3 regions of the Paenibacillus sp. NPDC058898 genome follow, and region 2 is predicted to be linked to each of the others. Evidence: predicted binding sites of a transcription regulator. Region 2 holds the regulator's gene; each other region holds the start of a gene.
The links. Region 2 encodes NrdR, which represses ribonucleotide reductase genes. Its sites were predicted from a motif close to AACACNATATATNGTGTT; they were not measured.
Positions count from the first base shown of each region.

Region 1: the regulator NrdR is predicted to act here: its motif matches at 2,261-2,278, upstream of ACOZB4_RS05120 (adenosylcobalamin-dependent ribonucleoside-diphosphate reductase).
Region 3: the regulator NrdR is predicted to act here: its motif matches at 2,757-2,774, upstream of ACOZB4_RS12155 (anaerobic ribonucleoside triphosphate reductase).

Region 1 is NZ_JBMOSM010000002.1:197,878-203,742, reverse strand. Features, by position in the region: gene ACOZB4_RS05130 (YqhG family protein) at 1-215, opposite strand, end outside; gene ACOZB4_RS05125 (DEAD/DEAH box helicase) at 217-1,974, opposite strand; gene ACOZB4_RS05120 (adenosylcobalamin-dependent ribonucleoside-diphosphate reductase) at 2,395-5,037, shown strand; gene ACOZB4_RS05115 (AraC family transcriptional regulator) at 5,387-5,476, shown strand; gene ACOZB4_RS05110 (methyl-accepting chemotaxis protein) at 5,608-5,865, opposite strand, start outside.
Region 2 is NZ_JBMOSM010000002.1:616,597-622,461, forward strand. Features, by position in the region: gene ACOZB4_RS07065 (ABC transporter permease) at 1-448, opposite strand, end outside; gene ACOZB4_RS07070 (ABC transporter permease) at 445-1,422, opposite strand; gene ACOZB4_RS07075 (ABC transporter substrate-binding protein) at 1,392-2,987, opposite strand; gene ACOZB4_RS07080 (class I SAM-dependent methyltransferase) at 3,137-3,892, shown strand; tRNA gene ACOZB4_RS07085 (tRNA-Ala) at 4,221-4,293, opposite strand; gene nrdR (transcriptional regulator NrdR) at 4,470-4,943, opposite strand; gene ACOZB4_RS07095 (alpha/beta-type small acid-soluble spore protein) at 5,092-5,319, shown strand; gene ACOZB4_RS07100 (lytic transglycosylase domain-containing protein) at 5,387-5,865, opposite strand, start outside.
Region 3 is NZ_JBMOSM010000004.1:32,526-38,390, forward strand. Features, by position in the region: gene ACOZB4_RS12140 (HelD family protein) at 1-177, shown strand, start outside; gene ACOZB4_RS12145 (replication-associated recombination protein A) at 672-1,979, shown strand; gene ACOZB4_RS12150 (PCYCGC domain-containing protein) at 2,037-2,576, shown strand; gene ACOZB4_RS12155 (anaerobic ribonucleoside triphosphate reductase) at 2,809-5,037, shown strand; gene nrdG (anaerobic ribonucleoside-triphosphate reductase activating protein) at 5,034-5,537, shown strand; gene mnmA (tRNA 2-thiouridine(34) synthase MnmA) at 5,611-5,865, opposite strand, start outside.

The sequences.
Region 1 (5,865 bases), 420 kb from region 2:
TCCGGATCAAACACGAAATTGAAGGACAATGTTTCGGCGGGAGCGCCGGTGCGTTCCACGAAGCCCCAGTAATACGGGCGGTTGGTGAGCATTTTGTCGGCTTGCGGTGACAGTTTCACGGTGACATGCTCAGGCGATTTTTCAATGACGGTGCATTCGGTGGCTTCCAAATAGGCCATGAAGTGCTGCTGCACCTCCTGCGGCGTCATGGTCATATTAGGCTTCTTCCTCTCTTAGATTTTCTTCGACGGTGCTTCCCTGCTCGATATCCTGTTTAATATGGTGAATCGAGTCGCCCAATGTGCTGATGCGCTGGCGGAGCTCATCGTCGTTGCCGGACTCCAGCATGATTTTGTACAGACTCTTCTCGATGGATTCCTTCTTCTCGAACCGCTCCAGAATGACGTCCAGTCCGCCGATGACCATCTCGAACATGTTGATCTTCTCGTGCAGCAGGTTCAGGATGTGCTCTTCAATGGTTCCCGACGTGGACAGATTGTAGATCTTCACGTCATTGGTCTGGCCGAGACGATGCACGCGTCCAATCCGCTGCTCGACCCGCATGGGATTCCAGGGCAGATCAAAGTTGATCATATGGTGGCAGAATTGCAGATTGATGCCTTCGCCCCCGGCTTCCGTCGCAATCATGACCTGTGCCTTGCCGCGGAAGAGATCCATCATCCAGTCCTTCTTGCCGCGGTTCATTCCGCCCCGGTACGGTACGGAGATTAGTCCGTGATCGCGGAAGTAATTCAGCAAGTATTCCTGCGTGGCGCGGTATTCCGTAAATACGATGACCTTCTCGTTCATTTGCTGGATCAGCTCAATGGCTTTTTCCGCCTTGGTGTTGGCTTTGATGGCCTTGATGAGATAGACGAGCTCCCAGATTTTATCGCGCAGCGGAGAGTCCTCCGGCAGTTTCTTGGACAGATTAACAAGGGTCACGAAGACGGCATCCCGGCTGCTGCATACTTCCCGCTGCAGGGTGACGAGCGACAGCATACTGCTTAAATTTCCCCCTGCTGCCTGATACTGATCTTTGACGAAGGACGTGACACCGTCGTATAATGACTGTTCTTCGGGCGAGAGGCTAAGCCCCACATTGCGGACGGATCGCTTGGTGAATTTCACTTCGCCTTCGCCGCGGCGGTTACGGATCATGACCTTGGACAGCTCATCCTTGAGCTGATCCTGGTTCTTGGGTCTTCGTTTATCGACAACAAAATTAGCGGCAAACTGTCCTTGGCCTCCGAGCTGGCCCGGCTTCAGCAGGGTGATCAGATTGAAGAGCTCGCTGAGATCGTTCTGCACCGGTGTGGCCGTCAGCAAGAGGCAGTATTTTTTGCGCAGCTTTTGAATGAATTGATAATTGGATGTTTTCTTGTTCTTGAGCTTGTGCGCTTCATCGATGATGAGCATATCGTATTCCTCGTTCAGCAGAATCTCCTGATGCGGATCGCGCTTGGCCGTGTCCATGGAGGCGACGACGATATCATTGCCCCAGGAGTACGCTTTTTTCTGCGCAATCGCGGGAATGCCGAACTTGGAGTTCAGCTCGCGAACCCATTGCAGCACAAGGGAAGCGGGAACGAGAATCAACACTTTGGATACCAGGCCGCGCACGATGTATTCTTTTAAAATAAGGCCGGCTTCAATCGTCTTTCCAAGTCCCACCTCATCTGCCAGAATTGCTCTGCCCGACATCTCGAACAATACGCGTCTTGCGGTATCGGTCTGATGGGGGAGCGGGGATAAGCCGCCAAGGTGCTTGAGGCATTGTAATTCTTCAAAGCTTGTAACCAAGCGGGATTTCTCGCCCTCCACGGCAAGCTGGGCCAGACGATAGTCACCCCAAGGTCCACCCTTGTCCAGTCGACCGGCGAGATCGTCAAACCAGGAACGGTCGATCTGCAGTGGAACGGGAAGGCGCGGGTCGGTAATCATGCCTGATTCGGCAGATGGCTGATGGTTCATGTCGATCTCCTCCTGTTGTGAAAGATTCCGGGCCAGCGGTGTATATGTAGTATGGACGAAAAAAGAAGTCTTCATAACCTTGCACGAATTCGGGAGGCGTGGAATACCCTATAGGGCGCACGGCTGCTGGAATTGGATATTTTCATCCTTTTTTTCATAGGGAAGGGCGAAAAAGAGAGCGAGAGGAAGAAAGCGGAAGCTTGCGAGCGGGAGCTTGGATCTGTTGGCTTAATTTTCACATTATCGGCATAGTTAACCTATATATAGTGTAGTATAATGAAATGGTAGCACTATATATGGTGTATATAGTGGTTTTAGATGTTTGACCGACTACATAACAGGTTATGTTGTTGGTGAGCGCATAACTGCGGAACTTTTTAATTTTATATCTTATATAGGAGGTAGTTGCTCTTGAGTACGATGCAGAATCAGCGGCTGGAAGGTTTAAGCGAGAAGATCTTTTTGGACCGGTATGCCTGGAAGGATGCGGACACCAACAACGCGAAGGTAGGCGATGTGGTGCTCGTTTTGACGAAGGATGATCCTAAATTTCCGACCAAGGAAGTTGGCGAAATCGTGAATCGCGAAGGCCGCAAGGTCACGGTGAAGACACGGAAGGGCGAGCTTGTGGAATCGGATGTGGAGAAACTGACGTTAACCATCGAGAAAACGCCGGAAGAAATGTGGGATCGACTCGCGGCTGCCATGTCATCGGTTGAGGCAACGCCGGAACTGCAGGAAGAGTGGCGCGGAAAGTTCCGCGAGATTCTGGATGATTGGAAGCTGGTACCGGGCGGACGGATTGCAGCTGGAGCGGGTGCGAGCGATGAATTGACGCTGTTCAACTGTTACGTGATTCCTTCGCCGAAGGACAGCCGGGGCGGCATCATGGAAACCCTGAGCGAGATGACCGAGATCATGGCGCGCGGCGGCGGTGTCGGCATTAACTTGTCTTCCCTGCGTCCTCGGCGCGCGATCGTAAGGGGCGTGAACGGTTCCTCCAGCGGTGCGGTATCGTGGGGCGGATTGTTCAGTTATACGACGGGATTGATCGAGCAGGGCGGAAGCCGCCGGGGTGCGCTCATGCTGATGATTAACGATTGGCATCCGGACGTGGAGGATTTCATTACCGTGAAGCAGACGATGGGACAAGTTACGAATGCGAACCTGTCGGTATGCGTCAGCAATGATTTCATGAAGGCTGTGAAGGAAGATTTGGACTGGGAGCTGGTGTTCCCGGATACTACTGATCCTGATTATGATGAGCTGTGGGACGGGGATCTGGATAAATGGAAGAAAGCCGGACACCGTATCATTCCATATAAAACCGTAAAAGCACGCGAGGTCTGGCACACGATTATCGAATCCGCATGGAAATCGGCAGAGCCGGGCGTCGTATTCATGGAATACTATAACCAGATGTCCAACAGCTGGTATTTCAATCCAATTATCTGTACGAACCCTTGCGGTGAGCAGGGACTTCCGGGCTGGGGCGTATGTAATCTGTCCGCGATGAACCTGTCGAAGTTCTATGATGAAGCGAATCATGACGTTGCCTGGGATGAGCTGGCGACAACGACGCGTTACTCTGTGCGTTTCCTGGATAATGTCATTGACCGGACGCCGTACCATTTTGAAGAAAACGAATTGAACCAGAAAAAAGAACGCCGCGTGGGTCTCGGGACGATGGGTCTGGCCGAGCTGATGATCAAGCTGAACATCCGTTACGGCAGTCCGGAATCGCTGGAGTTCCTGGATAAGCTGTATGGCTTCATCGCGCGCGAAGCGTATCTTGCTTCTGCCGATATTGCCGAGGAGAAAGGTTCGTTCCAAGCATTCGATGCCGAACTGTACCTGCAAAGCGGATTCATGAAAAATATGGCCGAGGTGTATCCTGAAGTTGCCGAAGCGGTGCGTAAAAAAGGTGCGCGCAACGTTACCGTCATTACCCAAGCGCCAACGGGCAGCACGGGAACGATGGTCGGAACGTCGACGGGGATCGAACCGTACTTTGCCTTCAAATACTTCCGTCAAAGCCGGCTTGGCTTCGATGAGCAGTTCGTGCCAATTGCCCAGGATTGGCTGGACAGCCATCCGGGCGAAGAGCTTCCGGATTATTACGTCACGGCGATGAGCCTCTCTGCCGAGGATCACATCCGCGTGCAGGCGGCGATTCAGCGCTGGGTAGACAGCTCCATCTCGAAGACGGCAAACTGCCCGTCGGACTTCACGATTGAAGATACAAAGCGCCTATATGAGCTGGCATTTGACCTTGGATGCAAAGGTGTAACGATCTACCGCGATGGCAGCCGTGACGTGCAGGTGCTGCAGACGGAGAAAAAAGAAGATAAGGCCGCCGAAGCGACAACAGCTTCTACTGCGGACACGGCGCTGGAGCAAAGCGCGATAGGCCAAGCCGCAGAGGATGCGGCGAGCGTTGAGCCGGCGGCTGCAAGCGTGGCTGTGACAGCCTCACCGAGCAAGAGCGGGCTGGATAAACAATACAAGAAGCGTCCGCAAGTGCTGCGCGGCGCAACCTATAAAATGAACACGCCGTTTGGCATGGCGTACATTACGATTAACGATCTGGACGGCATTCCAAGCGAAATCTTCCTGAACGTCGGCAAAGCCGGATCGGATGTGTTCGCGATGGCGGAAGCCTTGGGCCGCGTCTGCTCCCTGTTCCTCCGTTACGGGGACCACGGCAATAAGGTGGAGTTGCTGATCAAACACCTCAAGGGCATCGGCGGCACCGGCGCGATCGGCTTCGGCGCGAACCGCGTGGAGTCCATCGCCGACGCCGTGGCGAAGGCGCTTGAGACGCACGTGGCGAACAACGCCGAGGCGGATCATGACCATGATCCGGCACCGGTCGCAGCCACGATGGCGCCTGTCGATGCAGGCGAGGCCGGGGCGACAGTAGCCGCGGGATACGGCGGACATGGCGCGCACGCAGGTGGCAGCATGTCGCTGGATCTGTGCCCATCCTGCGGCGGGGCGTCCTTGATTAATATCGAGGGATGCAAGACATGCGGGAATTGCGGGTATAGTAAGTGTTCGTGAGGAAGTTAGCCTAGAAAATAATAAATCGCCTTTTTCCTTGATATGATAAACTGGCTACATATACACGTGTATATGTAGCCAGTATTATTTTTAGGTATGGAATAATGTTGGAAAAAATAAAGGAAGTTGTTGATTGTAAGAATAGATTTGGCAAGCGCAGACTAGAAGTTAATGGTTATCAATATCCGAAAAGCATAATTGAAGTAGCTAGTCTTTATGGGCTGAGCTGTTGAAGAAGTGAGTGATCAGGGGAGGAGTTGTTTCGATATGCTTAAATCCATAAGTACCGGATAGAGCAGGCCAAGCCGATGATGAGGGGCAAGCGAAATCGACTACGGAGCTTGCCCATCTGATCGGCTATAATGATGCTTCAACCTTCATCCGAATTTTCAAAAAATACGAAGGCATTACGCCAGGAAAATACAAGGAATTATACTAGCAAGCAAGCCATGTCCTGTAATCAATACTGGAGCATGGCTTGTCTTCGCTCGGCCGTTCATTCATAACCGGACAATGGGTGCAGCATGGAGGCGCTAGAGATCATCGTTTGGCTTCCTCACAGTTGCTAGCCTACAGCTTGAACCGCTTCACGAGTAGAAGCATTTCTTCGGATATCCGGCTCATCAAATCCGCCGATGCGGAGATTTCTTCCATGGCCGCGAGCTGTCCGGCCGTGGCGGTTGAAATCGCCTGTGCCAGATCGTTGGACCGAAGCGCCATCTGATCGATCTCCTGCAGGGAAGCATTGAACTCTTGGGAGCTTGCGGAAATTTGTGCAGCGCCAGCAGAGGTCTCCTGTACGTGATACACGGCGCTGCGTGTTGCGAG
Region 2 (5,865 bases):
CGTACTTGGCCCACCAGGACAGTATCACGGCAAAATAGACATGTTCCATGCCGAAACCAAGAAAACCGACAATCACGATCGTGAGCAGGATATTCGGCAATGCCGTAAATGTATCCGTCACGCTCATCATGAACATATCAAGTTTTTTTCCAAAAAAAGCGCTCGCCGTACCAACAAAAAGCCCGATCAGCATGACAACGCCGAGAACGATGAAAACAGGGGACACCGATTCACTGATGCCGTGGATCACGCGACTGAACAAGTCCCTTCCTAAATAATCCGTTCCAAAGGGATGAGCAAGGCTTGGAGGAAGAAGCTTTTGCTCATGATTCGTATAGAGCGGGTCATAGGGTGAAACCCATGGGGCGGTGAGTCCTGTAATCATAAGAATCGCGATAAACAGCAACGCTGCTGCCGGAAGTTTATTGACCCGGATGAGACGAATCATAGTTCCCACCTCTGCTTGTCCAGATGAATGCGTGGATCGGCTAAGAAGTACAGCATATCGGTCACAAAATGAAACACAAAGATAAACGCAGCCACTAGAAGCGCGCTCCCTTGAATGACTGGAAAATCACGGCGATATATAGCCTCAAGCATATATTTACTGAACCCAGGGAAACTAAAGATCGTTTCCGTTATGATCGAAGCCCCGAAAAAACTTGGCAGACTCGTCGTGATTAACGTCAGGACCGGTACGAGCATTGAGCGAAATAAATAGGATGGATATAAGATCGAGTTACGCAAACCTCTGGCCCTTGCAGCCTCGATATACGAGAATTTGCTGTACTGAACGGTATAGGAACGTACCATTCGAATGAAATAAACGCTTTGTACCAGCGAAATGGCCGTCACCGGAAGTACATAATGCAGCAAGGTAGAACTGCCAATAACCGGAAGGACGGGCCATATGACGCCAAACGCATACATTAGAAGAATAGCGAGCCAATATAAAGGAACGGACAATCCCAAGATGGTTAACGAGTATACGACTCGATCAGGAATCGAACCCTCATTTAACCCCAGCCATATCCCGACCGGTATGGAAATGATGATCGTTAGTACAAAAGAGCCTGCAATGAGTCTATACGTCGGCTCTAAACGACTTATAATTTCATGTAACACCGGTTCCCCCGACATGAAGGAATGTCCCAGTTCTCCTTGAACAATCTGAAACACCCAGGCCATGTATTGCTGAAGGAACGATTGGTCGAGTCCCCATTGTTCCTGTAGATCAGCCACCAGCGACTGCTCCGGTACCGCTCCGATCTCTAACAGCATCATGGACGCCGGATCGCCCGGCGCCAGACGCATCAATGCGAACACGAACAACGAAAACAGGACAAAGGTAATCATCAGCATCAGCAGACGATGGATCATGGAACGCAGCATTACTGGTCTTCTTTCTTCAAGCGATGCCATTTCAACGGATCGTCCTCGATTGCATTGAATGCAAAGCCAATCACATCGCTCGTATGAACAAAGGTTTGCTTGGTATAGTATATGGGTACCGACATAGCTTCCTCATGCATTCGAAGAAACACTTGGTCGAACAGGGCTTGCTGTTTCTCGACGGAAACTGTAGCCGCAATTTGATCCAGCAAATCCGACAAAGGACGATCTTGAAAGGCAACCCCCGGCGTAGATGGCGAGCTGTAGAATAACGAGGATAAGAATCGATACGGCAGTTGAGCATCCGTATAGGTCCGGTACATCAGCAGGTCATAATCCTTGCTGCCCCACAGCGTATCGTAGTATGCCGCCCTTTCCTGATTCACAATGTGGATTTGGATTCCGATCTGCTTCATGTTGTCTTGGAAAATCTCCGCCATCTCTTTCCATTCTGGATATTCTTCCGTTTGAATGACCAACCGCAACTGCAGGACTTGCCCGCCTTTCTCGTAAAGACGCTTCTTTTCGTTCCATTCGTAGCCCGAGGCTTCGATCAGTTGTTTGGCCTTCTCGGGATTGTAAGGATAGGAAGGCTGATTATCATCGGTTACAAACGCAACTTTCTCTTGAAACAATCCTCTGACGGCATCGCCGGTGCCATCGGCATATTTGCTCGTATCGTTTCCGTAATTGACGGCCTGGCGAATGTTCTTGTCCGATAGAAACACCTGGTTTTGGTTGATGACCAAAAAGTAGGACATCGTACTCGCCCCGGTCTCCACCACGTACTTATCGTTATTTAGGAAAACACTTAGACTTTCTGCTGGAACATTACCAAGTTCCCCGCCTGCAAGATCGACCTCTCCGGATTGCAGCGCCATCACCCTTGCCTGAGGATCTGTAATCACTCTAAAAACGAGTGAATACGCTGACGGTTCCTCTAACCAATAATGTTCATTTGCTATCAGTATGGTCTCCACCCCTTGTCGGTAACTGCCTATTTTCCAAGGGCCCGTGCCGATCGCTTGCTGAAAGGTTCCGTTCGCGTCTCCCGCTGGAGTTACCGAGTTTGGACTCATAATCCGAAACGGCCTTGCCTGGCTGAGCTCATACAGCACTTGAGTTGCGGTATGTTTAAAAGAAAGCACGACGGTGTCATCATCCGGTGTTTCTATGTTTGCAATCAAACGGGATATTTCCAGCGTGGCATTCTCTTCCCTGCTGACCGCCCTCTCCAAGGAAAACTTAACCGCCGTTGAATTCAATGGGCTGCCGTCTGAGAATTGCACCTGATTCCTTAAATGAAAAGTGTACATCTTACCGTCTTCGGAGACCTGCCAGAATTCAGCCAGGCTGGGAACAAGCTCCCCTTCTCCTTCATATTCCACAAGCGCGTCATATACAGCGGCATGCGTATGTCTTGATCCATTGTAGGTCGAAGCATCGAGCTTATCTCCCTCAGCGTCCTGCGTTACGGCAACAACGATTTGCTTGTCTTCTGCTTTGCCAGGGACCGGGTCTGTTTCTTTTGAACACCCCATAAGCAAAGATAATGCGACAAGTCCTGCAACTCCGAATCTAAATCTCCCCAACATCCATGCTCCTCCTAATTTTCTTCTAGGTTGTTTGTGATTAAACAGCCGCTATGATCTTGACCGCTTGCATACTGAGTAATCTTTGTATATTATTAATCGTAATCATTACGATTTGCAACATTTTTTTTAAAAAAAAGGAGATCTGAATAATGACAGAGCATAAACTCGCGCAGCAATATCGTGACTATTGGGACAAAGGAGCTGCTGTCTATGATGAAATTGTAGATACGGAATTTGCAACCGACTCCTATAATCAATGGAAAGCGATCTTGAATCATCAGTTATCCGGAAAACAAAATTTGAAAATCCTAGATGTGGGAACAGGTCCCGGCTTCTTCGGGGTTTTGCTTAGTTGGATGGGGCATGAGGTTACCGCCATTGACTCCTCGTCTGAAATGGTGGCTAGAGCTAATAAAAATGCGCAAAAGCATAACTGCAATTTCAAAGTAATAGAAACCGATATTATCGATTACAAGACGGAAGAAAGATATGATATCATCATTTCCAGAAACGTCACCTGGTTCCTATATAATCCTGTTGCCGCATATCAAAATTGGCATGGCATGCTGAACGACGGCGGACAAGTGATGATCTTCGATGCCAACTGGAATTTGTTTTTGAGTAATCCCCAAGAGGCGGAGCTGTTTAGAAAAGCTAAAGAAGAGGCAATTGATCAAGGTTACTTGCCTTATCGCGAAGAGAAGGATATCGAAGAAGGGGATCAATTGGCGCTTACCTTGCCATTGACCTACGTAAGAAGGCCGGGATGGGACGCCGAAATGCTGCGATATATCGGATTTGCCAAAATCCAAGTCCATGAAGGTTTCGATGCCGATTTTTATCGCGCAGGAGAAAAAATTCTCAATCGCCATAGGCCCATGTTTGCCATCGTTGCTGAAAAATAAGTATACATCCTAAAAAAGACGTCCAGCCAACCTTGATGAGAAGGCTGGCTGGACGTCTGTTTCATCCAGACCAAGTTCAGCGGCCAAAGATGTTAGTACGGAGACTTTACCGATGTCTTTTTCCTCCTAATAGTAAGCGCTAAAGACACGTTGAATATATGCTCCTCCCTTGCGCTGCATGTTCTCATGACCTAATGAATGGCCATGCATGTTTCTCCATATTAATTTCGTCCCCAATTCGTCCCCAAATCCAATTAGATATGTATTTAAAACCGTCCTAATAAAGCAAAAAACCCTTGATGATATATCATCAAGGGTTTTCTTATTATGGAGCCTAGGGGGATCGAACCCCTGACCTCATCGCTGCCAGCGATGCGCTCTCCCAGCTGAGCTAAGGCCCCGTAAGCGACTTCTATATCATATAAAAAATCAGCAGGCATGTCAACATGTTTTTCACATTTTTTGATGACGTGCTGTATCCCTTTTACTTCTCTATATAATGTCACTTAGCGATGATGATAATGGGCCCTATGAGAGCACCAGAAGAGCACCTGGATCGTGCGGAACCATGGCGCTCTTACAACTCCGAAACGTCCGTACCCTTGGACAGCAGGCTTTTCAGTTCCTTCATAAACATATTGATATCCTTGAATTGGCGATACACGGATGCAAAGCGGACGTAAGCTACCTCATCGACCGGATATAACCGCTCCATCAGAAGCTCCCCGATCTGGCGGCTCTCCACCTCTGCTGCTGCGGTATTGCGCAGTGCCTTCTCTACATCCGATACAATCATATCCAGCTGGTCCACGGATACCGGACGCTTCTCGCATGCCCGGATCAAACCGCGGAGCACCTTCTCCCGGCTGAATTCTTCGCGGCTTCCGTCCTTTTTCACGACGATCAGCGGCGTTTCCTCCACCATCTCAAAGGTTGTGAATCTCTTGCTGCACTGCTCGCATTCCCTGCGGCGGCGGATGGATTTATTCTCGTTGGCCGGCCTGGAATCAAGCACTTTCGTTCCGGCATAACTGCAATATGGACATTTCATAAAGTCATCTTCACTTCCTTCGTTTCAGCGTATTTCGCCTTGAATGGCGCTACAGAAAAATTTACCAGCAAAACTTTGTTCTTTTATGTTATGAAAATGCGAAACCCGAGACATAATACTTTTACCAACCCAAGGAGGTGAACTTAACATGGCACAAAGCAACAACAACTCCAACAACCTGGTTGTTCCTCGCGCAAACGCTGCTCTTGAGCAATTGAAGTACGAGGTAGCTCAAGAACTTGGTATCTCCATTCCACAAGACGGATACCAAGGTAACATGACTTCCTACGAGAACGGTTCGATCGGGGGATACATCACAAAGCGTCTTGTAACCCTGGCCGAGCAACAATTGGCTGGTCAATTCTCCGGTCAATAATCGATTCTTCCTTAAAAAAGGAGTGTTGGACGGCTCGATGTAAGAGCCTGTCCAGCGCTCTTTTTTGTTAAAAGCCGTCCTTATATACATCTGTATACTGATTATAATAATAAATCACGCGCTGTACATAGTGACGGGTTTCCCCGATAGGAATACTCTTCACATTCTCGTAGGTTCCATCCCACATGCCCTTGTTGATCCAATTCTTCACGTTTCCGGGGCCTGCATTGTAAGCGGCGATGGCGGCAATCGGATTGCCGTCCATTTCCTTGTGCAGATTCTGAATATACCAGGTGCCCAACTGGATATTCGCATCCACTTCATTCTTCACGTTCAGCAGGTTCACCGATGGCAGCTTGGCCATTTCCATCGCCCAATTCGCCGTATCCGGCATCAACTGCATAATGCCCAGCGCGCCTTTCTTGGATTCCTTGCCTGGCTTGAAGTTCGTCTCCACTCGAATGATGGAAGCCACCAGGAAGGGATCGACCTCATAGAAAGCGGCATGCTTCCGGATTTCATCCTTATAATGAATCGGATACAGCA
Region 3 (5,865 bases), on a different contig from region 2:
ATCGTCGCGGATGCAGATACGGGACACTATGCGGAAAAAGCTTGGGATGCCAAGCTGATGTACGTCGGCTGCACCCGGGCACTGCATGAGCTGTGGCTGCTGCATGGTGAAGCGCGTCCTTCTTATGTGACGGCGGACGCTTCGGATATTACAGCCATCGGCTGGCCCGCAGAGTAGATAGGATTGTGTTACTAAGCGCGAAGAGGAAAGAACATAAAATGTCCCGTGGGGTGGTACATGTCTGCATGTGCTTGTCTCTGCGGGGCTTTTTGCTGTGCCCGCGCTTAACCAAGCATTTGGTAGGAAGAACCAATGTTATCGATATACCGGATCAAAGTCCAAACGGCGAGAAGAAGAGTGCAGCTGCCAAGATGATGTAGAGGGTCATTTTTCGCATAGGTTTGCGTTTGGACTTCTTGCGAGTCGTCATAGCCACTCTCCTTAGATAAGGCTTCTCTATAATTTCCTATAATTAAGTAACGCTCCGGAAAGATAAAAGTTGGTTATCATGTTAAACGAGCAGCGAATATCGATGGGTATCCGAACCACTAGCGTGGATGTCCATAGGCTTGCTACAGGCATGACAAAATTGAATATGGTATGATAGAGTGTGACGGATTTGATTGAAACCGGCTTATCTTTGCATTGATATCAGACAAGGAAGTGTAGTTATGGATTTATTCAGTATCGGGCGTGAAGGGGACCGGGATTCCAGGCTGCTGGCTGATCGGATGCGCCCTTCGTCGCTGGATGAATATATAGGACAAGAACAGATTATCGGACCGGGCAAACTGCTCAGACGTGCCATAGAAGCAGACCAGGTCTCTTCCATTTTATTGTACGGCCCGCCGGGTTGCGGCAAAACAACGCTGGCGCATATTATCTCCCAGCAAACGAAGGGGGACTTCGTTCGGCTGAATGCGGTGGAAGCCTCGGTTAAGGACGTCAGGGAAGTCATTGAGCAAGCCCAGAGCAACCGCAGTCTGTACGGCACCAAAACGATCCTGTTCCTAGATGAGGTTCACCGCTTTAACAGTTCAAGACAGGATGCGCTGCTGCCTGCCGTGGAGAACGGTACGATTATATTTATTGGCGCGACAACAGAGAATCCATTTCATTACGTAAATGGGGCCTTGATGAGTCGTTCAACCTTGTTCCAGCTTGAGCCGCTGACTAAGAACCATTCCATGATCGCCATGCAGCGCGCGTTATCCGATCCAGATAAAGGACTTGGATTCATGGATCTCCAGGCAGACGAGGAAGCATTGGAGCATATTGCAACGATGGCGAACGGCGACATCCGCCGTGCTCTGAACGCCCTCGAATTAGCGGCCATGACCACGCCCCCGGATGAAAGCGGCAGGGTTCATATTACGCTCGAAGTGGCCGAAGAATCGATACGAAAGCCGCTCGTCAAGGCGGACGAGTCCACGCAGTATGACGTGCTGTCTGCCTTCCATAAAAGCATTCGAGGTTCCAGTGATGCGGCCTTGTTCTGGTTCCTGTATGCGGTCGAAAAGCTAGGGATGGACCCGATGGTGTTCATCCGCCGCTTGATTGCTGCCAGCAGCGAGGATATCGGGCTGGCTAATCCGCAAGCGATGGTGCAGGCGGTGAGCGCACTGGATGCCTACCGGAATAACGGCTGGCCGGAAGCCAAGTTGAACATTGCCCAGGCGATTCTGTTTGCGGTGGAGAGCCCCAAATCGGATGGCGTTGTGACCGCCATATCCCGGGCGATGTCCGCCATGGATGAAGTGAAATCGGCTGAGGTTCCGCTTCATCTCCGTGATGCGCATTACTCGGGGGCGGTGAAGCTGGGACATGTCGGCTACAAGTACCCGCACGATTATCCAGGCCATTACGTGAAGCAGGAATATCTGCCGAAGGAGCTCTCCCGCCGGGTGTTCTATCAGGCGACGGAGCAGGGGAATGAAGCCAAGATCGCACACAATCAGCGATTACGACGCGAAGAATAGGGTCTTACAGCACTAACAGGATCAATGGCCGCTAGTTTAGCTAAATGGAGGAAACGAATGATGAAAACAGGGAAACAACGTTTTGTCATCCTGCTGCTGTCCGCTGGTCTTATGCTGAGCGGCTGTTCGGGGAAAAACGCCCAGGAGCAGGTCGAAAGTGGACAGGCCGCGGAGGCAGTGCATGAGCACGGGCATCAGACGCAGCTGGCCAACGGGGATATTCAGGAGGCGACGGCTTCGATTGACGAGCTGCCTACCTTTTTGATGAGCCAGACCAGCGAGCTGCAAACGATCTATGCCTTGTCTGCGCAGGTGAGTGATGTCCTGAAATATATTCCTTGTTATTGCGGCTGTGGAGAGAGTGCCGGTCATGAGAGCAACCTGAACTGTTTTATTGATGAGATTCAGGAGGACGGCACCGTGGTGTGGGACGATCATGGCACCCGCTGCGGGGTGTGTTTGGACATTGCCGTGGAATCTGCCAAAATGAGCAGCGAGGGCAAGAGCCTGACGGATATTCGGACCGCAATCGACGAGAAATACAGCACAGGTTATGCGAAGCCGACACCAACTCCAATGCCGCCCGCCGAAAGTTAATTCTACTGTAGATAAGCAAGAAGGTACCCGATGTGATCGATGGATCACTCGAGTGCCTTTTTTTTGTTGGGTTTAAGGCCTCCAAGGCTGTTTTCAGGAATCGCCTGATCCGTTTCTCAGACTGACCGCCGTGATCTATCTCACAGCATCAAACTATATATGGATGTAAATTTATAAAACGAGACTATATATAGTGTGTTGATGATCTAAGGAGAAGGAGTTGATCGATTTCATGAAAGTCATGAAGAGAGACGGGTGCCTGGTGAATTTTGAGATAAACCGGATTGTGAATGCAGTGGATAAAGCGTTTATAGCCGTTGAGGGTGTGTCCCGCATGGAGGCTTCCCTGCAGATTGGCGATGCGGTTGTTCGTGCCACCGCGGAGATGGAGCAGGTGAGTGTGGAGGAAATTCAGGATATTGTTGTCGAGCATTTGCAAAATACAGGTTATGCAGAGGCAGCGGCAGCTTATCAACATTACAGGGAAACCCGTGACCTGGAGCGGATGCGGCGGGGAGAGCTTTACAAGATCAGCACGGATGTTATTGGGGTAACGAATCTGGATCTGCTGCGGGAGAATGCGAATCTGAACGGGGAATCCTTCAGTGGAAAAATGAGTCGGATCGGCTCCGAGTACGCCAAATGGATGGCAAGCAAATTCATCCTCCCAGGAGATCTCATGAGAGCGGTGAGGGATGGTTATGTGTATGTGCACGACCTGGACCAGTATGCACTCGGAACAACGAACTGCATTTTCATTCCGTTTGACCGACTATTGGCCAAGGGATTCAATACCGGTAACGGATCGGTTAGGCCGCCGCAGAGCATCATGACCGCGATGGCGCTGGTGGCCATCATCTTTCAATCCCAGCAGAACAGTCAATTCGGCGGCGTGTCCGGAAATAAAATCGATTGGGATCTGGCCCCGTATGTCGGTAAATCGTTTCGTCGGCATTTTCGCAAAGGGCTGGCCTACTTCGGAGAGGTGGAGGACAATAGACGAGGTGCACGAGTTCTTCCGGATAACGAATTATACATAGACAATGAGCAGTTGAAAGAAATTTATCCACGAATATATCACTATGCATATAACGAAACGGTGAATGAAGTAAAGCAGGCCGCGGAATCCCTGATTCACAATCTGAACACGATGAGCAGCCGGGCAGGCGGACAGATCCCTTTTACATCGCTGAACTATGGCATGTGCACGTCAACCGAAGGAAGGCTGGTGTCCCACGCTCTACTGGATGCCACGATGAGAGGGCTCGGCGGGGGAGAGACGCCGATATTTCCTCAGCATATTTTCCAGTGCAAGCAGGGCATTAATCAGGCGGAAGGGGAGCCCAACTACGATCTGTTCCTGAAAGCTGTTGAGTGCTCCAGCCGCAGGCTCTACCCGAATTTTGTCAACGTGGATGCATCGTTTAATCTGGTCTACTATAACCCGGACGAGCCAGACACGATTATTGCCACCATGGGCTGCAGGACCCGGACGATTTCAGACCGGTTCGGGCGAAACCGTCTAAGCGGCAAAGGCAATTTATCTTTTAATACGATCAATCTGGTTCGTCTCGGCATTGAGCATGGCATTATCGAAGGCAAACGGGATATGCCCGATCTGAACCTCTTCTACGAGCAGTTGGATCAGTATTTGACGATTGCGGTAGAGGGTTTGATTCATCGTTACGAGCTGCAGGCCGACCAACCGGCCAAAGCGTCTGATTTTATGATGCGGGAAGGCGTGTGGGAAGGCGGCGAGGCACTGGCACCGGAGGATAAGGTTCGCGAGCTCATCAAGCACGGAACCCTTGCGCTTGGATTTATCGGGCTGGCTGAATGCCTGAAGGCGTTAACCGGGCTGCACCACGGAGAAGATGAGACCAGCCGCAGTCTGGGAATCGAGATCATCCGGCATATGCGTCAGTTTTGCGATGCAGCCAGTGAAAGATATAACCTGAACATTACGTTGTTTGCCACGCCGGCAGAAGGGTTATCGGGGAAATTCACGAAGCTGGACCGGCAAACCTTTGGTGTGATCGAAGGTGTCACAGATCGCGAGTATTATACGAATTCGTTTCATATTCCGGTGTATTATCCGATGGCCGCGTACCGCAAAATCCGTTCCGAGGCTCCTTTCCATGAGCTGTGTAATGCAGGAGCGATTTCGTATGTGGAGCTGGACGGCAACGCCCGGCAGAATACGGCTGCTTTTCGGGACATCGTACAGTTTGCCCTGCAGCAGAATATTGGATATTTCTCCGTAAACCATCCCGTCGATCGTTGCCCGGCATGCAATTACGAAGGGATCATCGGAAGCTCTTGCCCTGGATGCGGAGCCTCGGAGGCGGATGGAAACTTCCAGCGGCTGCGGAGGGTGACGGGATACCTAACGGGCAATTATACGGAGCGCTTCAATTCGGCCAAGCAGGCTGAGGTCAGGGATCGGGTGAAACATCTGTGAATGTGTGCGGGTATATCCCCGAGAGCATTAATGAAGGCCCAGGAGTTCGGGCAGTTCTATTCGTGAGCGGCTGCCGTCATGCTTGCGCCGGATGTTTTAATACGGATTCCTGGGACTTTGAAGCGGGGGAGCCGTTTACAGAAGAATTGTCTGCGTCCATACTGCAGGATATTATCGACAACCCTTTGCTGGATGGCGTGACCTTATGCGGTGGGGATCCGTTCTTCTCGCCGGAGGAGTCCGCGGCGTTTGTACGCAAGCTCAGGACCCTCTGTCCTGGGAAAAGTGTATGGGCCTACACGGGCTTCACCTTTGAAGCGCTGATGAGGCAGCCAAAGCTGCGCGAATTGGCGAAACAGTGTGATGTTATCGTGGATGGCAAATTTCAGTTGGAGCTAAGGGATGTCTCGCTTCCCTTTCGAGGCAGCTCGAATCAGCGCTTAGTTGACGTAGCCGCCAGCCTAGAACGGGGAGTAACGGTAGAATATGTTCTTCGCTAGCACGTAAAAAAAGAGCACACACTTTACGGAAACTTCCGTGTTCAGTGTGTGCTCTTCGCATTACGGCAGCGGATTAATATGGAACTTTATCCGCTGTTTCGATTGTTCCGCCGCCAAGGCATTCGTCCCCTTGGTAGAAGACAACGGCTTGGCCCGGCGTGATTGCTTTTTGCGGCTTGGCAAAAGCGACATGAACGGTTCCGTCTTCGCGCGGAGTTATCGTTACTTCCTGGTCCGGCTGACGGTAGCGGAATTTCGCGGTGCAGGTAAAGGCGTCTTTGGGCATAGCGTCTTGTCCTGCAATCCAATTGATTCCGGAGGCAACGAG